Regions from separate parts of the Paenibacillus sabinae T27 genome, predicted to be linked through region 1. Evidence: riboswitches for the same ligand, from Rfam matches in the RefSeq annotation. Region 1 holds a riboswitch; the other holds the start of a gene.

What was found. A riboswitch is a leader RNA that binds a small molecule or an ion and turns the genes downstream of it on or off. The one in region 1 is predicted to bind S-adenosylmethionine.
Region 2: another riboswitch for S-adenosylmethionine. It lies ahead of metA (homoserine O-acetyltransferase MetA); the one in region 1 lies ahead of PSAB_RS19740 (methionine ABC transporter ATP-binding protein).

What each region holds. Positions count from the first base shown of each region.
Region 1 is NZ_CP004078.1:4,297,752-4,307,997, reverse strand. Features, by position in the region: gene PSAB_RS19775 (Cof-type HAD-IIB family hydrolase) at 1-382, shown strand, start outside; gene PSAB_RS19770 (DUF456 domain-containing protein) at 444-929, shown strand; gene PSAB_RS19765 (putative polysaccharide biosynthesis protein) at 956-2,581, shown strand; gene PSAB_RS19760 (thioredoxin family protein) at 2,667-3,011, shown strand; gene PSAB_RS19755 (COX15/CtaA family protein) at 3,206-4,159, shown strand; gene PSAB_RS19750 (UbiD family decarboxylase) at 4,185-5,963, shown strand; gene PSAB_RS19745 (Cthe_2314 family HEPN domain-containing protein) at 6,001-6,735, shown strand; SAM riboswitch class I at 6,802-6,946, shown strand; gene PSAB_RS19740 (methionine ABC transporter ATP-binding protein) at 7,057-8,073, shown strand; gene PSAB_RS19735 (methionine ABC transporter permease) at 8,073-8,741, shown strand; gene PSAB_RS19730 (MetQ/NlpA family ABC transporter substrate-binding protein) at 8,894-9,760, shown strand; gene PSAB_RS19725 (NifU family protein) at 9,977-10,225, opposite strand.
Region 2 is NZ_CP004078.1:1,807,037-1,817,282, forward strand. Features, by position in the region: gene PSAB_RS08225 (aminotransferase class I/II-fold pyridoxal phosphate-dependent enzyme) at 1-174, shown strand, start outside; gene PSAB_RS08230 (aspartyl-phosphate phosphatase Spo0E family protein) at 420-677, shown strand; gene PSAB_RS08235 (cob(I)yrinic acid a,c-diamide adenosyltransferase) at 874-1,437, shown strand; gene PSAB_RS08240 (RluA family pseudouridine synthase) at 1,440-2,456, shown strand; gene PSAB_RS08245 (arsenate reductase family protein) at 2,472-2,837, shown strand; gene PSAB_RS08250 (5'-3' exonuclease) at 2,853-3,833, shown strand; gene PSAB_RS08255 (ROK family protein) at 4,078-4,959, shown strand; gene PSAB_RS08260 (HRDC domain-containing protein) at 5,205-6,233, shown strand; gene corA (magnesium/cobalt transporter CorA) at 6,320-7,255, opposite strand; SAM riboswitch class I at 7,722-7,849, shown strand; gene metA (homoserine O-acetyltransferase MetA) at 7,966-8,883, shown strand; gene PSAB_RS08275 (aminotransferase class I/II-fold pyridoxal phosphate-dependent enzyme) at 9,022-10,206, shown strand.

The sequences.
Region 1 (10,246 bases):
GTTCGGCTATCATACGGAAGATAACGAGATCCGCCATCAGGTGCTGCTGAAGCTGCAGGACATGGGCGGTCTGGAGATCACCAACTCCTCGCCTTACAATCTTGAGATCAATCCGCTCGGTGTGAATAAAGCAGCCGGAATCAAGGAAGTGTGCGGCCTGCTGGGCATCAAGATGGAGGAAGTCGTCGCGGTCGGCGACAGCTTGAACGATCTGGCGGCGATTCAGCAGGCAGGCCTTGGCGTTGCGATGGGCAATGCCCAGGATACGGTCAAGGAGGAAGCCGACGCGGTGACTTCGTCGAACAACGAAGATGGAATTGCCGAGGTCATCCGCCGTTTTATTCTGCTGGATGAAGCGGCTGCCTCCCAGCACAGATCTTAACCTAACGCAAGGGCCTGCTCATGAATGCAAGCCTGACAACTAAACACAGGAGGGACCAAGCTTGACTATTCTCGGTTGGATTCTGATTATCGCACTCTTTGCCGTCGGCTTGGCCGGAGCCGTCTATCCGATTTTGCCGGGAGCCTTGGCGATTTACTTTGCCTTCTTCGTCTATGGCTGGTTCTTCGGCTTCGCGCCGTTCGGACCGTTGTTCTGGATCATCCAGACGCTGATCGTCGCCGCGCTGTTCATTGCGGACTATGTCGTGGGGGCATGGGGCGTCAAAAAATTCGGCGGCTCCCGCGCCTCCGTGATCGGCAGCACCATCGGCCTGATCGCGGGACCGTTCGTGATCCCGGCGTTCGGCCTCATTATCGGGCCGCTTCTTGGAGCATTTATCGGCGAGATGATCGCCGGATCGAATCCGGGCAAAGCGCTAAAGGTCAGCGCTGGCTCCATGCTCGGGCTGTTCAGCAGCACCGTGGTTAAAGTCGTGCTTCAAATCGTTATGGTGATCCTCTTCTTTATTTGGATCGGCCGGTATTAAATTCACTGCAAAGTAGGGGAAACAGGTTGTCTAAGAAGGATTCTTTTGTCAAAGGCACAATTATACTCGCCGCCGCCGCGCTGGTAGCGCGCGTGCTTGGCATTTTTCAGCGGGTTCCACTGGAGCATTTATTCAATGAAGTAGGGGATGTGGCCTTTACGCAGGCCAACAATGTGTATCTGATGCTGCTGACGCTCGCCACGGCGGGCATTCCCAGCACGCTTAGCAAAATGGTCTCAGAGCGCTACGCCCTGAACCGTCCGGATGAAGCGCGCCAGGTGTACCGGGCCGCGCTTATTTTTGGCGCCGTTGCCGGCGTGATCATCTCTGCGGTGCTGTACATATCCGCTCCGCTGTTCGCAAAGCATGCGGGCGTTCCGGAGAGCACGCTTGCGATCCGGGCGATCGCTCCCGCGCTGCTGCTGTTCCCCACCATCGCAATGATGCGCGGGTACTCGCAGGGCCGTAACAATATGATGGCCAACGGAATCTCGCAAATTGTGGAGCAGATTGCCCGCGTGTTTACGGCTATCCTCTTAGCGTATTTCCTGCTTCATCAAGGGTACGGTAACCCGGTTATGGCGGCGGGAGCCTCGTTTGGCAGCGTGTTCGGGAGCGTCGGAGCTTTCGCCATCATGCTGTATGCCGCAATCAAGATGAAGCGGAGCGACAAGCAAAGCGGCATCCAGGCTTCCTCCGAAGCCAAGCTGCCGCTGCTCGGGATTTATAAAGATATTTTCAGCTTGTCCATCCCGATCATTCTGTCTTCCATGACGATTCAAGCCGTCTATTTCATTGACACTTCCCTGGTTGTCCCGCTCATCAGCGGGCAGGTGGGCGCCTTTGAAGCGAAGCGACTGCTTGGTATTCTCGGACTGAAGGCGCAGAGTATTGCGGGCATTCCGCCGATACTTGCGATCGCCCTCAGCACCTCCCTGATTCCGGTCATTTCAGCAGCCTATGCCCGCCGGGACGAAGACCACCTGAAGCGGCAGATTACACTCGCCATGCGCATCGCCATCCTGACCGGTACGCCGATCGTGCTGTCGCTTGTCGTCGCGGCCTACTCGGTGAACGGCCTGCTCTTCAGCAGCACCTCCGGCAGCGGCATCATCGCCCTGCTGACGCTGGGCACGATTTTTCAGATTACGATGACCACCTCGAACTCCATCCTGCTCGGCATGGGCAAATCGCGCATCTCCATGTTCTACGTGTTGGCAGGGGTTATCGTCAAGCTGGCGGCAAGCATTCTGCTGAGCCAGTTCATGGGCATTTACGGCATCATTATCGCTACGGCGCTCTGTTTTATCGTAATCACCGCCCTCAACTTGCGGCTGCTTCGGACCATTGTGCCGTTCGAGATCATGGGCAAGCGCTGGAGAGGATATCTGCTGGCTGTGCTCGTATCGGGGGCCGCAGGGTACGGTCTGAACGAGGCCGGTATCGCCCTCTCCGGAATGATGCCTGCGCGGCTGGCTTATTTGATTGCCTGTCTGGCCGCAGGAGCGGCGGTTGTCATTCTTTATCTCGTTATGCTGATTGTGCTGGGCGTATTAAGCGCGCAGGAACTTGCAAGCTATCCGCGTCCGGTGCGCAGGCTGCTGAATCCGCTCATGAAGCTGCAGCCCTCCCGCGTGCGGGAAAGAGAATAAGGGCATTTGACTTCCGCTGCGCATTTTGCTTCACTTAAAGAGTAAGAAGAGATTATTGCCATATTAGAAAGGGACGGTGTAAGTAATGGACAAAATCAGCTCTGCGGCCGAATTTCAGGAGGCCATCCAATCTCCAAGACTGACCGTGGCCGTATTCAAGGCAGACTGGTGCGGAGATTGTAAATTTATCAATCCGTTTATTCCCGAGGTAGAGCGGAATTTCGCAGATAAACTGACGCTGGTTGAGGTGGACGTCGATGCGGTTGGCGATGTCAGCCAGGAACAGAATATACTCGGCATCCCCAGCTTTGTCGCTTATTCGGAGGGAAAAGAATTGGTCCGGTTCGTCAACAAGCTACGCAAGTCGAGACAGGAAATTGAAGATTTCCTGAACCGGGCGTCCGAGGTGTACCAGACCATTCACAAGTAATGCGATTCGCCGCTTTCGCAAAGGTTCGTGCGGAGGCGGCTTTTTTTCAAATATAAGAATTTTTAGCTGAGCGCTTATCATTTGGTCTTATATTTTTACGAGAAACGTACTTATCGGTTATAATGGAAACGCATAACTTTTTGTCGCGATAGACCCGGAAGCTATAAAATTCCATAAGACAGCGGGTGATCGGATTGACGGCGAAACAGTTGAAATGGCTTGGATACATAACCTGTCTCATTATGTTTCTCGCCCTGCTTGGCGGTGCGGTGGTCACGAAAACGGGGTCCGGACTTGAATGCGGCAATGAATGGCCGCTGTGCAACGGCAAGCTGGTACCGGCTTATACGCTCGGACAGATGATTGAGTGGAGCCACCGGCTGCTGAGCGGTCTGGCGGGCTTGTTCTCGTTGGCTTCGGCGCTGGCCTTCCGGCGCTATGCCCGGGACCGCCGAGATTTGCAGGCGTATGCCTTCTTGACGCTGCTCTTCGTCGTCATCCAGGCGGCCATGGGCGCTTTGGCGGTCGTCCGGCCCCAATCCGCTGCCGTGATGGCGCTGCATATGGGCTTCTCGCTGATCGCCTTCGCCAGCTCCCTGATGCTGGCTCTCGGCGCGGGAAGAAGTCCCTCTGCCGAAGTGCCCGGCGGCCTTCCGCCGCTTGCCGGAGGCTTCCGCCTGCTAACCTGGGCAACCGCCGTTTATTCGTATATCGTCGTCTACATCGGCGCTTATGTGAGTCATACCGATTCACAAGGAGGCTGCTCAGGCTGGCCATTGTGCAACGGAGAAGTGATTCCGGAGCTTTCCGGAGGAGTCGCCATTATGTTCTTTCACCGGGTCGCGGCGCTGCTTCTGTTTCTTCTCGTGGCGGCGCTCGGGCATCTAGCGTTCTGGCGCTATGGCAATTACCCCGAGTTCAAGAAGCTCGGCATCGCCGCCGTTATTTTGTGCGTGCTGCAGATTTTTAGCGGAGCGGGCGTCGTGTTCACGCTGGATAACGAGCAGTGGTACCTGTTCGCCGCATTGGCACACATTGTATTGATCTCCGGTCTGTTCGGTGTACTGTGCTATTTGAGTGTACGCGTCTGGCAGCTTGGCCGGTTAAAAAATGAGACGGCTTCAGATCAAATCAGCCGTTCTGGATAGAGTTGTTTGGAGGAGGAACAATATATTGGGATACAGCAATTTACGTCAATGGATAGAGCAACTGCGGAAGGATAAAGATCTTGCCGTTATTGAAGCGCCGGTCGATCCTTATCTGGAACTGGCGGAGATTCACCGCCGCGTCATCCAGGAAGAGGGGCCGGCGCTGTTGTTTACGAATGTAAAAGGAACTCCTTTCCCAGTAGTGACCAACCTGTTCGGCACGGTCCGCCGGGTAGATCAAGCATTTGGCCCCCGTCCCGAGGAACTGATGAAGTCGCTGATGGGCGCGGTGGAAACGCTGCTGCCCCCTACAGTGACCGGCGTCTGGAAGGAAAAAGGGCTGCTCTTTGACCTGCTTAAGGTCGGCATTAAGAATGTGCCGCAGGGAGACGCGCCCATCCTGAACGTCTGCCGGAGCACCGATCCCTTGAAGGGATTGCCGCGAGTCACAAGCTGGCAGGAGGATGGCGGCCCGTTCGTCACGCTGCCGCTTGTGTACACCGAAAGCCCTTCCAATCCCAAAGACCATAATCTCGGGATGTACCGGATTCAAATCTATGATGATCAAACGACAGGCGTGCACTGGCAGATTCATAAGGGCGGAGGCTTTCATCACTTTGAGGCTGAGCAGCGGAACGAAGCGCTGCCGGTTTCCGTCTTCATCGGCGGTCCGCCGGCCCTGATCGCCACAGCCATCGCTCCTGTGCCGGAGCGCATGCCGGAGCTGCTGCTGGCTTCCATGGTGCTGGGCGGCCGTCTGCCGATGGTCAAAGATCCGATGGGCGGCCACCGGATGCCGGCGGAGGCGGAATTTGTCATCCGCGGATTGGTTCCGCCGCATGAGCGCAGACCGGAAGGCCCGTTCGGGGACCACTACGGCTACTACTCGCTGAAGCATGACTTCCCGGTGATGAATGTGCAGCGCATGTGGCACCGCAAGGATGCCATTTATCCGGCGACCATCGTCGGCAAGCCAAGGCAGGAGGATTATTACCTCGGTGATTTCCTCCAGCGGCTGCTGTCTCCGGCTTATCCGCTCGTCATGCCGTCCGTCCACTCCCTGTGGGCGTACTCGGAGTCGGGCTCCCATACGCTGGCGTCCGCCGTCGTGCGGGAGAGCTATTCCCGCGAAGCGCTCGTATCGGCGTTCCGCATCCTGGGCGAGGGGCAGCTGTCGTTGACCAAGTTCCTGATTCTGACGAACGAGCTCGTGGATCTGGCCGATTTCCCGAAGCTGCTGGAAACGGTGCTGGAGCGGTTCAATCCGGCGGTCGATTTGTTTATTTTCAACAAAACCTCGCATGACACGCTCGATTACACCGGCCAGCGAATGAATCACGGCAGCAAAGGCGTCCTGATGGGCATCGGCAGCAAGGTGCGCGAGCTTCCGCGAAGCTACGAGGAGGGCAACCTTCCGGGCATTCACTCGGCGCTGCCTTACTGCGGCGGCTGCCTTGTCGTATCAGGCCCGTCCTATACGGAGGATCCGGAGCTGCCGCAGCGCCTCGTAGGCGCGCTTCGGGAGAAGAATACCTCCTGGCCGCTCGTTATTCTGGTCGACAATGCCGCCGAAACGGTGAAGTCGCAAACCTCGTTCCTGTGGACGGTATTCACCCGCTTTAATCCGGCGACCGATATTTTTGCCGAAGCATCGGTTAAAAATCATCACATCGCCTACGAGCTTCCGGTCGTCATTGACGCCCGCATGAAGCCGGGGTACCCGGACGAGCTGTTACCGCGCGAGGATATCGTGGAATTGGTCGACCGCAACTGGAAGAACTATTTCCCTAAACAAGCTTTTTAATGATACTTCCCGTGCCGAATGCATAAGGAGGATGGATATGCTGCGGATATTGCTGGGGGAGCCTCCCCGTGAAAACACCGGCGTGCTGGCCGATGCCATGGACAAAATGGCGGAAATGGCGTCCATGCTGCGCTCGGAAATGAATGACAACGAGGACCGGGACCATGAGTACCGGAAGCTGGAAATCTGGATTCGCGGGCTGATCTCCTCGCTGGATGAGCTTGAGCAGAGCCTGTTCGCTGCTAGCTTTTTCCGCAAATCGGTGAAGGCGGGCTATATGGACGATATGTCCGTCAGCGAACAGGGGGATTACGCGCGCTATGTCTATTTTTACAAAAACGGCTTCATCCGCGTCTTCTCCCTGCTCGACAAGCTGGGAACGGTGCTGAACACGCTGTACGACCTGAATACGGTCAGGGTTAAAGCGCATTTTTCCTACTTTACCGTGCTCCGGCGATTCCGTTCCACCAAGAAGCATAGAGAATTGTCGGGCCGGCTGGATGAGATCAAGGAATCGTACCGCGATCCGATGCAGAAGCTGCGGAACCGACGCAACGCCGAGATTCATTATATGAATTCCGAAATGCAGGATGACTTGTGGCAGCGGCATCAGGGCCTGCACGACAAAATTCGGCTTGAGGATCTCGACGAGCATTTGGAGGATTTGCGTCAGGGGATGGAAATGGTATGCAAAACCCTGGTCGAAGTCTTCACGTACAGCAACGAGCTGCTCGGCAAGAGTCTGGAAAAATCAAGAGATAGTAAACGATAATCTTTAAAAAATCTTTGACAAAGCATGTAAAAGATTTTATACTAAGGCATGAAAATTTCATATCCAATCTTATCGAGAGTGGCGGAGGGACAGGCCCGATGAAGCCCGGCAACCGATTGATGCGCGGTGTATACATACGTCCCCAAGCATCAGTGTCATGGTGCTAATTCCTACATGGCGTGGCATGTTCACGGCTTTGTGCAGATGAGAAGGCATGGTCTTTTACAGTTAAGAGAGCCTCCCGCGGTCTGCACGGATTGTCGGGGGGCTTTTTGGATAGATTTTTGATTTGTGGTTTATGGGGCATGGGGAGGATAGAAAGTGATAGAGTTAAAAGGCTTGACCAAAGTGTACGGAAAAGGCGGCACCGCCGCCACAGCGCTCTCGGGCGTGAATCTTCATATTGAAAAAGGGGAAATCTTCGGGGTAATCGGCCACTCCGGCGCGGGCAAAAGCACCCTGATCCGCTGCATTAATCTGCTGGAGCGTCCGACGAAAGGCGAAGTGTGGGTCGACGGCACCGAGCTGACCCGGCTGGGCAAAAACCAGCTGCAGGAGCGCCGGCGGAAGATCGGCATGATTTATCAGCATTTCAACCTGCTCTCGTCGGCGACGGTGTATGACAATATCGCCTTTCCGCTCCGGCTGGTGCACACACCAAAGGCCGAGGTCGACCGGAAGGTGAATGAGCTGCTCGCGCTTGTGGGCCTCACCGAACACCGGAGCAAATACCCTGCTCAGCTGTCGGGCGGGCAGAAGCAGCGGGTAGGCATCGCCCGGGCGCTGGCGAGCGATCCGGACGTGCTGCTGTGCGACGAGGCCACATCGGCGCTTGATCCGCAGACGACCGATTCGATCCTAAGACTGCTGCTTCACATCAACAAGCAGTTCAATCTGACGATTGTGCTGATTACGCATGAAATGCATGTCATTCAGAGCATTTGCGACCGGGTGGCCGTGATTCACGGCGGGGGCATCGTCGAGCAAGGGCGGGTGGCCGATGTGTTCCTGAAGCCAAGGCATGGGGTGACGAAGGAGTTCATCCAAAGCGAAGCCCATGACGACAGTCCGCTCCTTGCGGCGCTGCAGGCTCCGCATCCCGACGGGACGACGGCGGTCAAGATTACGTTCCTTGGGGAAAAGACGTACGAATCGACGCTGTCGCGCGTAGCCAGCGGTACCGGAGTGAACTTCGCTATCCTGCAAGGAACCATCTCCACCATTAAAGATATTCCGTACGGCCAGCTCGTTGTCCGCTTCGAAGGAGACGCCACAGCCATCGGCAGAACAATCTCCGAGCTGACCGCGCAGGGACTTGATGTGGAGGTGCTGTCATGATATTCGGTCTTGATTTTTCAGCCGTTGACTGGGATGAGATGATTACCGGTACGGTGGATACCTTAAAAATGCTGGGCAGTTCCGCGATTTTTACAATAATCCTTGGTTTACCGCTCGGAATTGTGTTATATTTATGGGGGAGATCACAGCTTCCTTTTGTAAAAGGCTTATACGCGGTTATTTCCTTCATTGTTAATATTCTGCGCTCGGTGCCGTTTATTATTCTGGTCATTGCGCTGATCCCGTTCAGCCGGGCCGTGGTCGGTACGTCCATCGGGGTTCTGGGAACCATACCGCCGCTGGTCATCGGAGCCGCGCCGTTCTTCGCCCGTCTGGTGGAAACGTCGCTGCGTGAGGTGGACCGTGGCGTGATTGAAGCGGCGCAGGGGATGGGAGCTTCGACTACCCAGATCGTGATGCGCGTGCTGCTGCCGGAAGCCCGTCCGGGCCTGCTTGCCGGGATTACGATTACCGTTGTTACGCTGGTGTCGTACACAGCCATGTCAGGCATGGTCGGCGGCGGGGGACTTGGGGATTTGGCGATCCGCTACGGCTATCAGCGTTATGAGAAGGAAGTCATGATTGTCTCGATTATTCTGCTTGTTGTGCTGGTGCAGTTCCTGCAGATGGCGGGCGACCGGCTGGTAAGACATTTCACACGAAAATAAGGCCTATTTATATAAAAATACCTTATTGAGGCGAGGGCGCCTTCCGCTTCCGATGGAAGCAGAGGCTTTCGCCGAAACCGGCGGAGCTGGCGGTTGGGGAACCTTACAAGCCTCCGTTAACACACATACACTTTCAGAGGGGGATTTATCAAATGAAAAAAATGCTGTTGACCTTGTTCAGCCTGACGCTGATTATGGTGCTGGCTGCCTGCGGCGCTGACAATGGAGGAAACAAAGCCTCCAACGTTGCCGCCTCCAGTGCGCCTGCTGCCGGAGCTTCGGCTGCTCCAAGCGCAGAACCTGTCACACTAGTTGTCGGAGCTTCTCCGATTCCGCACGCAGAAATTTTGAAGGCTATCGCACCGCAGCTTGAAGCGCAGGGCATCAAGCTTGAAATCAAGGAATTCACTGATTACGTTCAGCCGAACGTGCAGCTGGCCGAAGGCCAACTGGACGCGAACTTCTTCCAGCACAAGCCTTACCTGGACGACCAGAATCAAAAGAACGGCTGGAATTTGACTTCCGTCGCCGCTGTCCATGTTGAACCTTTTGGCGCGTACTCCAAAAAAATCAAATCGATCGACGAACTGAAAGACGGCGCGAAAGTGGCCATCCCTAACGATGCCACCAACGGCGGCCGCGCGCTGATTCTGCTGGCGAAGAACGGTCTGATCACGCTGAAGGACCCTAACAATATTGCGTCTACCAAATCGGATATCACGGAAAATAAAAAGAATCTCAAAATCATCGAGCTGGAAGCCGCTAACCTGCCGCGTCAGCTGGATGAAGTCGACCTCGCGCTGATCAACGCCAACTACGCGCTGGAAGCGGGACTCGTTCCGACGAAGGACGCCCTGTTCATCGAGAGCGGAGATTCTCCATATGCGAACCTGCTTGTAGTCCGTCCGGACGACAAGGAGAAAGACGCCATCAAGAAGCTGGCAGCCGCGCTGACTTCCCCGGAAGCGAAGAAATTTATTGAAGACAAGTACCAAGGCTCCATCATCCCGGCGTTCTAATTGACTGCAAGCTAAAAACCAATCCCGTACTGCCTGTTTAAAGGGCGTGCGGGATTTTTTTGTGGAGATCACGGGTTCGGGTTCAGCTAAGAGACAAGGTTGTGGCGAAAGATAAAATTTAATATAATTGACCGATAGATTAGGCGCAAAAATAAGCACAAAAAAATCCCGGCGTTTGCCATAGGGCAAAGCACCGGGACGGTGTGTACGCGAAAATTAGAATACTTGAACGACTTCCTCGACACCTTCAACTTCTTCGATCAGAGCACGTTCAATTCCGGCTTTCAGCGTAATGGTGGAGCTTGGGCAGCTGCCGCAGGCACCCATCAATTTCAGTTTAACAATACCGTCCTCAACGTCGATGAGCTCAACGTCGCCGCCATCGCGCTGCAGGAACGGACGCAGTTTATCAAGAACTTCAAGCACTTCATCGTACATGCTAGTGCTTTGTGTATTCTCACTCATTTCTCAATCACTCCTTTCGTA
Region 2 (10,246 bases), 2.5 Mb from region 1:
CGCCTGCTGCGGGAGTTTCGGGTGGCGGCCGTTCCGGGCAGCGTATTCGGGCTGGGCGGCGAAGGCTATCTGCGCTGCTCCTACGCCACATCGGTGAGCCAATTAAACGAAGCGCTGGAACGGATTGGCGCGTTTGTTGCTCTTTTGAAGAAAGAGAAAGAAATTAAGGCTTAATACGGCAAAAAACTGATAAAAATCACAAAAATTGACGTAAAAGTTGAAAAAGTTATAGCAAATCATCCAGTTTCATGGTATAATTTTACTCTGAATACAGATTATTTATATGTTCCTTAATCTAATTATACATTGATAATCTGGATGATCCGACTCCGCGCATTGTTTTGCTGTTGATTCAGGCGAGTCAGACCATTACGATGACGGAAGCAGTGGAGTTACGCTCCGTACAGTTCTTAGGGGGGATGATGTTGCTTTATAGCGATTACTACCTGTGGTCCTTTGGCGGGAACCGGTTCCCGGAAAGCGGGAAAGCTTCCGCGAGGGATGATGTAACCTCGCGCAGCCTCTCCCTGGAAGAGGAGATCCGCATACTCCGCAATCGAATGGAGCAATTGTTTTTGCAAGAGAAATCATTCACCTCTGATAACGTGGTGGAAATCAGCAGCAAGCTGGATTTGAAGATCAACGAATATATGAAGAGGCGTTCCCGCAAGAATTAGCGGGAGTGCCTTGGTGGGGGTCCTTGGGGCCCTCTTTTTGTTTGTGCGGCTCCTATATTTGCGGCCCTGCTGGAAACAACCGATGGCCTTGCAAGCCGAAGTTAATATGTTAAAGTATGATTATGCCGGATGAGATGCCGGAAGGACGGTCGCTTGTTAGTAAAGAATTCCACAAAAAGAAGCGGAGGGTTGGACCATGTCGATTTATACACGAACGGGGGACCAGGGCGAGACCTCGGTTATCGGCGGCCGGGTCTCCAAAGATGATATCCGGGTTGAGGCCTACGGCGCGATTGACGAGCTGAACGGTTTTGTCGGGCAGGCGCGCAGCATGATGGATGACGAACTATTCGCCGATGTCCGGGAGCAGCTGCTTGAAATTCAGCACGAGCTGTTCGACTGCGGCTCCGATCTGGCGTATGCGAAGCTGGACGAAGGCAAGATGAAAGTAACCGGCGACATGACGGAGCGGCTGGAGCGGTGGATTGATGTTCTTCAGGCCGGAAATCCGCCGATTGAACGGTTTATTTTGCCGGGAGGAACCGGGCTTGCTTCGGTCCTGCATGTCTGCCGGACCGTATGCCGCCGTGCCGAACGCCGGACCGTTACGCTCGGGCGCAGCCAAGAGATTAACGGCGAGACCGTGGCTTATCTGAACAGGCTGTCGGATTATTTCTTCGCGCTTGCCCGCACGGCCAATACGCGGCTCGGGGTGACGGACGTTGAATATATCCGCGGCGCCAAGGTGTTTCGGGACTAAAGATGACGACTTACTATCCGCCCATCACCTACACCGTTCCTGCCGAAGAGGACGGCATGCTGCTCAAGACGATTCTGCAAAAGCGGATGGATGTCTCGCGCAAGCTGCTGTCCCGTCTCAAACTGACCGAGCGGGGAATTACCCTGAACGGGGAAAGGGTCTATATCAGCGTGCACGTCCGTGCCGGCGATCTCGTGGAAATCCGGATGGAGACGGAGACCTCGGAGGATATTTTGCCGCAGCCGATCCCGTTCCCTATCCTGTATGAAGACGAGCACCTGCTGGTCGTCAGCAAGCCCGCGGGCATGATCGTGCATCCCACCCACGGCCACTATACCGATACGTTGGCTAACGGAGTCGTCCATTATTGGGCGCAAAAAAACGAGCGTTACCGCTTTCGACCCGTCCACCGGCTGGATCAGGAGACGTCCGGCGTCCTTGCCATCGCGAAGAATCCGTACAGCCACCAGCACATCTCGGAGCAGATGCTGGCAGGCACCGTGGACAAACGCTATATTGCGCTTGTCCACGGTATTCCGGAGCCGGAAAAGGGCGACATCGACGGTCCGATCGACCGCGATCCGGGCGAACCGCACCGTCGGATTGTGACGCCGGACGGTTATCCGTCGCTGACCCGCTACGAGGTCAAGGATCGGTACGCTTATGCTTCCAAAGTGGAACTGAAGCTGCTCACCGGGCGGACGCATCAAATCCGTGTGCATATGACCTCCATCGGCAAGCCGCTGATTGGAGACCGGATGTACCGGCATCCGGTATATGAAGGGGCTGATCCGGGCGCGGCGCCCGCAGGGGCCGCGGAGCTTACCCGGGTGGCTGAGCTGGACGCCGCCATCGGCCGACAGGCGCTGCATGCGGCGCGGCTGTCCTTCACGCATCCGATTTTTCGCCGCGAGATGACGTTTGAAGCGCCGCTTCCTCCGGATATGTTGGAACTGGAAGCAATACTGAGGACTGGAACAAGAGACGTCGCAGACATTAACGAAACGGATATGAAATAAGGAGAATCGCACACAATGAGTCAATTGATCGTATACCATTATCCGAAGTGCGGCACCTGCCGTTCGGCGGTAAAATGGCTGAAAGAACAGGGACATGAGCTGGAGCTGCGCCATATCGTGGAGCAGACGCCGGGAGTGGACGAACTGTCTTCTCTGGCCAAGGCAAGCGGCCTTGAGCTCAAGAAGTTTTTCAATACAAGCGGCGAGGTCTACAAACGGGAAAACCTGAAGGAGAAGCTGCCAAGCCTCGATGATCGCGAGAAGCTGGAGATGCTGGCCGGGAACGGCATGCTGATCAAACGCCCCATCGTTGTCTCGGGGGACAAGGTAACGGTCGGGTTCAAGGAAGAGGATTACCGCAAAGCCTGGGGAAATGAGTAAAGGAGGAGAACGGCGATGAGTGGAGAAGGAAGAAGCCGCGTAATGATTGTGGACGGCATGGCGCTGCTGTTCCGGGCCTATTATGCCACTGCATACGGAGGCTATATTCGCAAGACAAGCGCCGGACTGCCGACCAATGGCGTATACGGGTTTTTGCAGTATTTTTTCGACGCGGTGTCAACCTTTGAGCCTTCCCACGTTGTATGCTGCTGGGATATGGGCAAGAGTACGTTCCGCACCGAGAAATTTGATGCTTATAAATCGAACCGCGCGGAGCCCCCGTTGGAGCTGATTCCGCAGTTCGACCTGGTCAAAGAGGTGGTCGCCGAGCTCGGCGTTCCGAATGTGGGCATTCCCGGATTCGAAGCCGACGACTGCATCGGTACCCTGGCTTCCAGCTTCGGCGGGGAGTCCGAGGTGTATATTTTGACCGGAGACCATGACATGCTTCAGCTGGTGAATGATCAGGTCCGGGTTGTTATTATGAAAAAGGGCCGTTCCAACTACAAAGTGTACGATCCGGGTTCGCTGCTGGAGGAAAAAGGGCTGACCCCTTCCCAGGTCATTGACCTGAAGGGATTCATGGGCGATACGAGTGATAATTACCCTGGTGTCCGGGGAATCGGTGAGAAGACGGCGCTCAAGCTGCTGGCTGAATACCGGACAGTGGAGGGCGTAATCGAGAATCTCCATCTGCTGCCCAAAGGGGTACGGAGCAAGATCGAAGCGGATCTGGACATGCTCCATCTGTCCCGGGATCTGGCGGAAATTCGCTGCGACGTTCCGCTTGTCTGCACGCTGACCGAGTGTCTCTGGGAACTGCAGCGGGAATCGGCTGCGCGCAAGTTCAAGGAGCTTGAGTTCGGCAGCCTGATGTATCTCATTGCGGCGGCAGAGGAAGAGCAGCGGGAGGAAGGAATCGTGGAGATTGTGCTTCCGGACCGGCAGAGCCGCTCTACCGGAGCTGGGGCCATAAAGGCTGACCCGTTTGCCTGATCGGATGGTCGGCGGAATCTGATAAAGACTGTTTCACTGGAGCGCGTACAAGGCGTCCTGTGGAGCAGTCTTTATTCGTAAGGCGAAAAGCGCAGCGGTCGTTCGGTCCTATTGTGTCCGAATGTTTCCAGTCGGCGAATGGCCGGGATTTGCTTGTTATTCTTTTGGCACGCAAAGTATAATAAATATCGGATATGCGCTTGTGGATTGAAAGCGTATGCAAGAGTAGAGGGGAGACAGGCCTGTGAGAGTACTTGGTGCAATTGAAGCGGGAGGAACAAAATTTGTATGCGGGATTGGGCATGAGGACGGCAGCATTATCGACCGGGTCAGCTTCCCGACGACCCGTCCGGAAGAGACGATGGCAGAGGTGTACCGCTATTTTGAAGGTAAAAATGTCGAAGCGATCGGCATTGGCTCGTTCGGGCCGATCGATCCGATTCCCGGCAGCCCGACATACGGCTATGTAACGACGACGCCCAAGCCGTATTGGGGCCAATTTAATCTGGTCGGCGCGGTCCGGGACAAAATCGACGTGCCAATTGGATTCGATACCGATGTAAATGGCGCCGCGCTCGGCGAATACACCTGGGGCGCAGCACGGGGGCTGGACAGCTGCCTTTACATCACGGTAGGAACCGGCATCGGAGCCGGAGCCGTTGTGGGTGGCAGATTGATCCACGGGCTGTCCCATCCGGAAATGGGACATATTTATGTCCGCCGCCATCCGGATGATGCTTTTGCGGGGACATGCCCTTACCACGGGGACTGCCTGGAGGGGCTGGCCGCAGGCCCCGCGCTTGGACAGCGCTGGCAGGTGCCGGGAGCGGAGCTCGGCCCGGATCATCCGGCTTGGGAGATAGAGGCCCATTATCTGGCCCATGCTCTGATGAGCTATGTGCTGATTCTGTCGCCGCAGAAAATTGTTATGGGCGGCGGCGTCATGAAGCAGAGCCATCTCTTCCCGCTGATCCGCGCCAAACTTCAGGATCTGCTGAAGGGCTACGTGCAGCATGCTTCGCTGACGGCTGATATCGACAGCTTTGTGGTGCCTCCAGGGCTCGGGGACAATGCAGGCCTGGCCGGTGCGATCGGGCTGGCAGCAATGGCTCTCGCCCAGGAATAATAGACTTTCTTGATCCGGCTCTGATCCGTCTTTTGAGCAAAAGGGATTGACTGTTCGGAAATATATGGTATTGTATGAATTAACAGTATAGCCGTTCGGGAGGAAGCGCCTCTTTCACGTTACCGTGGGAGAGGCGCTTTTTTGTGTTCGACCGAGGGGCTTCCGCCTGGAAGCCGAAGACACGTGCCTTTACGGCGCGGAATTCCGCATACTGACCATTAAAAAAGTAAAGGCAGGGAAGCAACATGCAAATCGTATTCATGAACCGGTTATCCAAACAATCGGGGGATTCCGCCGGGGAATTCGCCCAGCTGTGGATTGGTGAGGAGGAGGGGAATTGGCGTCTGGGCTGGCGTGAATTCGGCGAAAATCAGGAAAGCGCCGATTCTTTATGGTATGAGGGAACCTCCTGGAACGAAATGCTCGGTGTGTACAGGCATGAGCTGGCGGTCAAAATGGGGGAGGGCTACCGGCCGCTTATTGACGGTGTCTTCCACGAAGAGGAGAGCCTGGCGGGACGGAATCAGGAGCAGCTGAAGCTTCAGTATTACAGCGAACAGCATGCAAATGAGTCTGTATACGAAGAATTATGCGCATGGCGGCGGCGGAAAGCCGCTTCAGAACGCAAAGCGCCGTATTTGCTCGCAAGCAATCGCCTGCTGCGTTTATTGGGCACCTTCCTGCCCAAGACCGAGGAAGAGCTTCTGCAAATTCCAGGTGTGGGAGAGACCAAGGCCGCGCAGTACGGCCTGGAGATACTGGCCATTACCTCCGCGGCGGAGCGCAGTCATTCCTTTCCGCTGAGCTGGGTTAGCGCCGAGATCGATGAGGAGTCCTTTACCTCCTGGCTGTACAAGCAGAAAGAGATCAAATACAAGAAGCAGCTGGAGCGCCTCCGTCTGCGGCGTGTGCTCCTTGAGGGCATTGCGGACGGCTGCGGGATGGAGGAGCTCAAAGAGCGAAGCGCCTCTTCGCGAAGAGAGATTCTGGAAGCCGTTGAGGAGCTCGAAAAGGACGGCTATATTGTCGATTCGTTGATCGACAGGGAACTGGCAAGCATGTCCGGCGCGGAGCAGGAAGCGGTTTGGAACGCTTACCAAGAGCTTGGGGATACGCTCCTGAAGCCGGTGCTGCATAAAGTCTACGGCGAAGAGATCACGTCCGCGGGCAGCCTGGATCTGTATTACGAGCGCCTGCGGCTGATCAGGCTCCGGTTCCGCAGAGAGAACGAGGGTACGCCAGGATTGGCACCTCACCCGCAGGAGCAGGCATAGGCCCGGTCAAGCCAAAAGAAGGTCTCCTTAGCGCCTAAGGCGTCAGGGAGACCTTCTCTGTATAACGAAAATTGCGGGACGGCTGTTCACAGCCACTCTTTTTTGCGGAACACGTACAGCATCCCGCATCCCAGCGTTACCATAACGCCGATGACGCCATAGTAACCGTATCTCGTATGAATTTCGGGAATGTTGTCAAAGTTCATCCCATAGATACCTGTGATCACGGTCAGCGGCATGAATATGGTCGTAATCGCCGTAAACACCCGCATGATTTCATTGGCGCGGTTGGCGATACTGGACTGATAAGCTTCTCGCAAGTTGCCCATCAGATCGCGGTACGTTTCGAATGTCTCGGAAATTTTGACGGCGTTTTCGTAGATGTCGCTGAAATATTTCTGCAGCTGGTCGTCGATCAGCCGGAGATCTTTTTTGTTCAGGGTGTTGACGACTTCCTTCTGCGGGCCAAGCATTTTCTTCAGCCACAGAATTTCGCCCCGCAGACCGATAATCTCGCTGAGGTGCGATTTCTTGGTATGCATCAGTATATCTTCTTCCAGCTTCTCGATCTTGACTTCGATCCGGTCGCCGACGGCGAAATAATTGTCCACGACAAGGTCTACCAAAAGGTAAAGGAAGCGGTCCGGAGAACTGACCTCCTGCTCCCACAAGATAGGCTTCAGGGTGCGCAGCTCGTTAATTTTCTGCTTCGTGACGGTAATAATATAATGCCGCCCGAGAAAAACGTTAAGGGCCCGGAGGAAGATTTCCTCGTCATCAAAACGGATGCTGTTAACTACAATAAAATAATGGCTCTCGTAAATTTCAATTTTGGGACGCTGCTCCTCATCGCTGAGACAGTCCTCTACTGCCAGATCATGAAGATTAAATACAGGCTGCAGCAGTGCCAAATCCTCCACGTCTGCATCAATCCAATAGAACCCTTCTGCCGGAGGGGCGAGGGTCAGCTCAATATCGTCGACAGGTGTAAAAATGCCTGCGTTAACCAGCCGGATTTTCATCTGATTCACTCCTTCTCTCCCTAGCTTGCCCAGGGAATATGCTTATGAAAGCACAGGAAATCAAATCAGCTTGGCCGGCTGTTTGTGACGATAGGGCCGCTTATTTTCCGAAGGCATGAAGAAGAAGCGCTCCCGCCGCCGGCAAGCTGATGTTGATCCTGTACGGTTGTTCCTGATCAGCGCTGTGCTGGGTACTCGGGTCGCCTTCCATTCTTCTTCTCACCTCTTTATTCATTAAATTAGGTTTTGGGATTTCCTCTCGCAAAGCGCCCGCCATAGGCTCGGAAGCCAAGGCTTCGCTTATATCGATCTTCGGAAAACACTTGTCTAGTATAACGCCGGGTATGGGCTCTTTCAAGCTAAATTGTTGTCATAATCGGGACTCTAAAAATAGTATATGGACTTGACGAAAGTTAGGTTCATTGATTATAGTGATCTATAAGAATTTAAAATTGAATATGACCAAATCTTATCAAGAGCAGGTGGAGGGACTGGCCCAATGAAACCCGGCAACCGGCGTATAACGCACGGTGCTAATTCTTGCAGAGACGCGTAGGTGTAATGATCTGCGGCGCGTTGTCTGACAGATGAGAGAGTATCATATGTGTATAAATATGACCTTTCTCGTGCTGCGGGAAAGGTTTTTATTTGTTCTATTTTAACTTAGACCGCAGTCCGCGGTTTGCATTTTAATGAAGGAGTGAGACACAATGCCAATCAAGATTCCCGACAGTTTGCCCGCCAAGGAGGTGCTTTCAGGGGAAAATATTTTCGTAATGGATGAAAGCCAGGCCTTTCACCAGGATATCCGCCCTCTCCGAATCGCTATTCTGAACTTGATGCCTACAAAAGAGACCACGGAAACGCAGCTGCTGCGTCTGGTAGGCAACTCGCCGCTTCAGGTTGATGTCACGCTGCTTCATCCGAGCTCCCATACGTCGAAGAATACGTCCGCGGAGCATCTCAAGAGCTTCTACAAAACCTTTGACGAAATCAGCCACCGCCGGCTGGACGGCATGATTGTGACCGGCGCTCCGGTGGAGCAGATGGACTTCGAGGACGTGAATTACTGGGATGAGATGAAAAAGATTTTTGAGTGGAGCAAGGACAACGTCACTTCGACGATGCATATATGCTGGGCGGCGCAGGCTGGTTTGTATTATCACTACGGGGTTCGTAAAGTCGGGCTTCCCGAGAAGTGCTTCGGCGTATTCCCGCACTGCACTACTGCGCCGAATACGAAGCTGCTTAGGGGCTTTGACGAGCTGTTCTATGTGCCCCACTCCCGTCATACGGACATTTCCCGCGAGGATGTCGAGAATACGCCGGATTTGCAGATATTGGCGGAATCGGAGGAAGCCGGCGTTTATCTCGTCGCCACTCAGGACGGCCGGCAGATTTTTGTAACGGGCCATTCCGAGTACGATCCGTTCTCCCTGAAATGGGAGTATGAGCGCGATATCGCCAAGGGGATGGACGTCGCGCTGCCGAAGCATTACTACCCGAATGATGATCCGGGCCGAACACCGCCGGCTGTATGGCGCGCCCATGCGAATCTGCTGTTCTCCAACTGGCTTAACTATTACGTCTACCAGGAAACGCCATACGATATCGGACCTACGATATGATTGCCTTCCGGATTGGACAAGCTTAACTTTGAAGGCCGGGATGTTGCCGGCAACAGCTCCGCAGATATAACGGAAGCCGAAAAGGCTCCGTCAGCAAATAGGGAGGCAAATCCCGTACTAACTTTCTGGAGGTAAATCATGAACGACAAACTCAGGATTGAAAGCAGGCTGGCCCAAATCGGCTCTCAGGAGGACCCGGCGACGGGCGCAGTGAATTACCCGATCTACCAATCGACCGCATTCCGTCATCCCCGGCTGGGACAAAGCACAGGCTTTGATTACATTCGCACCAAAAATCCTACGCGTTCCGTGCTGGAGCGCGCGGCAGCCGAGCTGGAATCCGGTGACGCGGGCTTTGCCTGCAGCTCCGGGATGGCCGCGCTGCAGACCATTTTCGCTCTGTTCGCGCAGGGGGATCACCTGATCGTTTCGCTGGACTTGTACGGCGGCACTTACCGGATGCTGGAGCGGATTATGTCCAAGTTCGGCGTCTCCGCTTCCTATGTGGATACGAACGATCTGGACGCTCTGGAATCGGCCTGCAGAGAGAACACGAAGGCCGTCTTTATTGAGACACCGACCAATCCGCTGATGATGATTACCGATATTCAGGCCGTGTGTACGTGGGCCCGCCGTCACGACATGCTGACGATCGTGGACAACACGCTGCTGACGCCGTATTTCCAGCGGCCGCTGGAGCTGGGCGCCGACATCATCATCCACAGCGCGACCAAATATTTGGGCGGGCATAACGACGTGCTGGCAGGCCTGATTGTGACGAAGGGCAAGGAACTGTCCGAGGAGATGGCGATGCTCCATAATTCGATCGGAGCCGTCCTGAGTCCAAGCGACAGCTATCAGCTGATGAGAGGCATGAAGACGCTGGCGCTGCGCATGGAACGCCATGAGAGCAACTCGCTGGCGATTGCCCAGCATCTGCAGGAGCATCCGGCGATTGCGGAGGTCTTCCATCCGGGCCTTCCGGGTCATCCCGGATTTGACATTCAGCAGCGGCAGTCCAGCGGCAACACTGGCATTTTCTCCTTCAAGGTGAAGGATGCAAAATATGTGGAGCCCCTACTGCGCCATGTCAAGCTGATCGCGTTCGCGGAAAGTCTTGGCGGCGTCGAGTCGCTGATGACCTACCCGGCGGTGCAGACCCATGCCGACATCCCGGTTGAAATCCGCGATGCGGTCGGCGTCGACGACCGGCTGCTGCGTTTCTCGGTCGGCATCGAGCATGTCGACGATCTGATCGCCGACCTGAATCAGGCGCTGGAGGCCGCGCGGACAGAGCTTGAAGCGAATAACGTCCAAGCTTAGGCAGCCGATTTAAGAAAAGCACATTTGCCGCAGTTGCCAT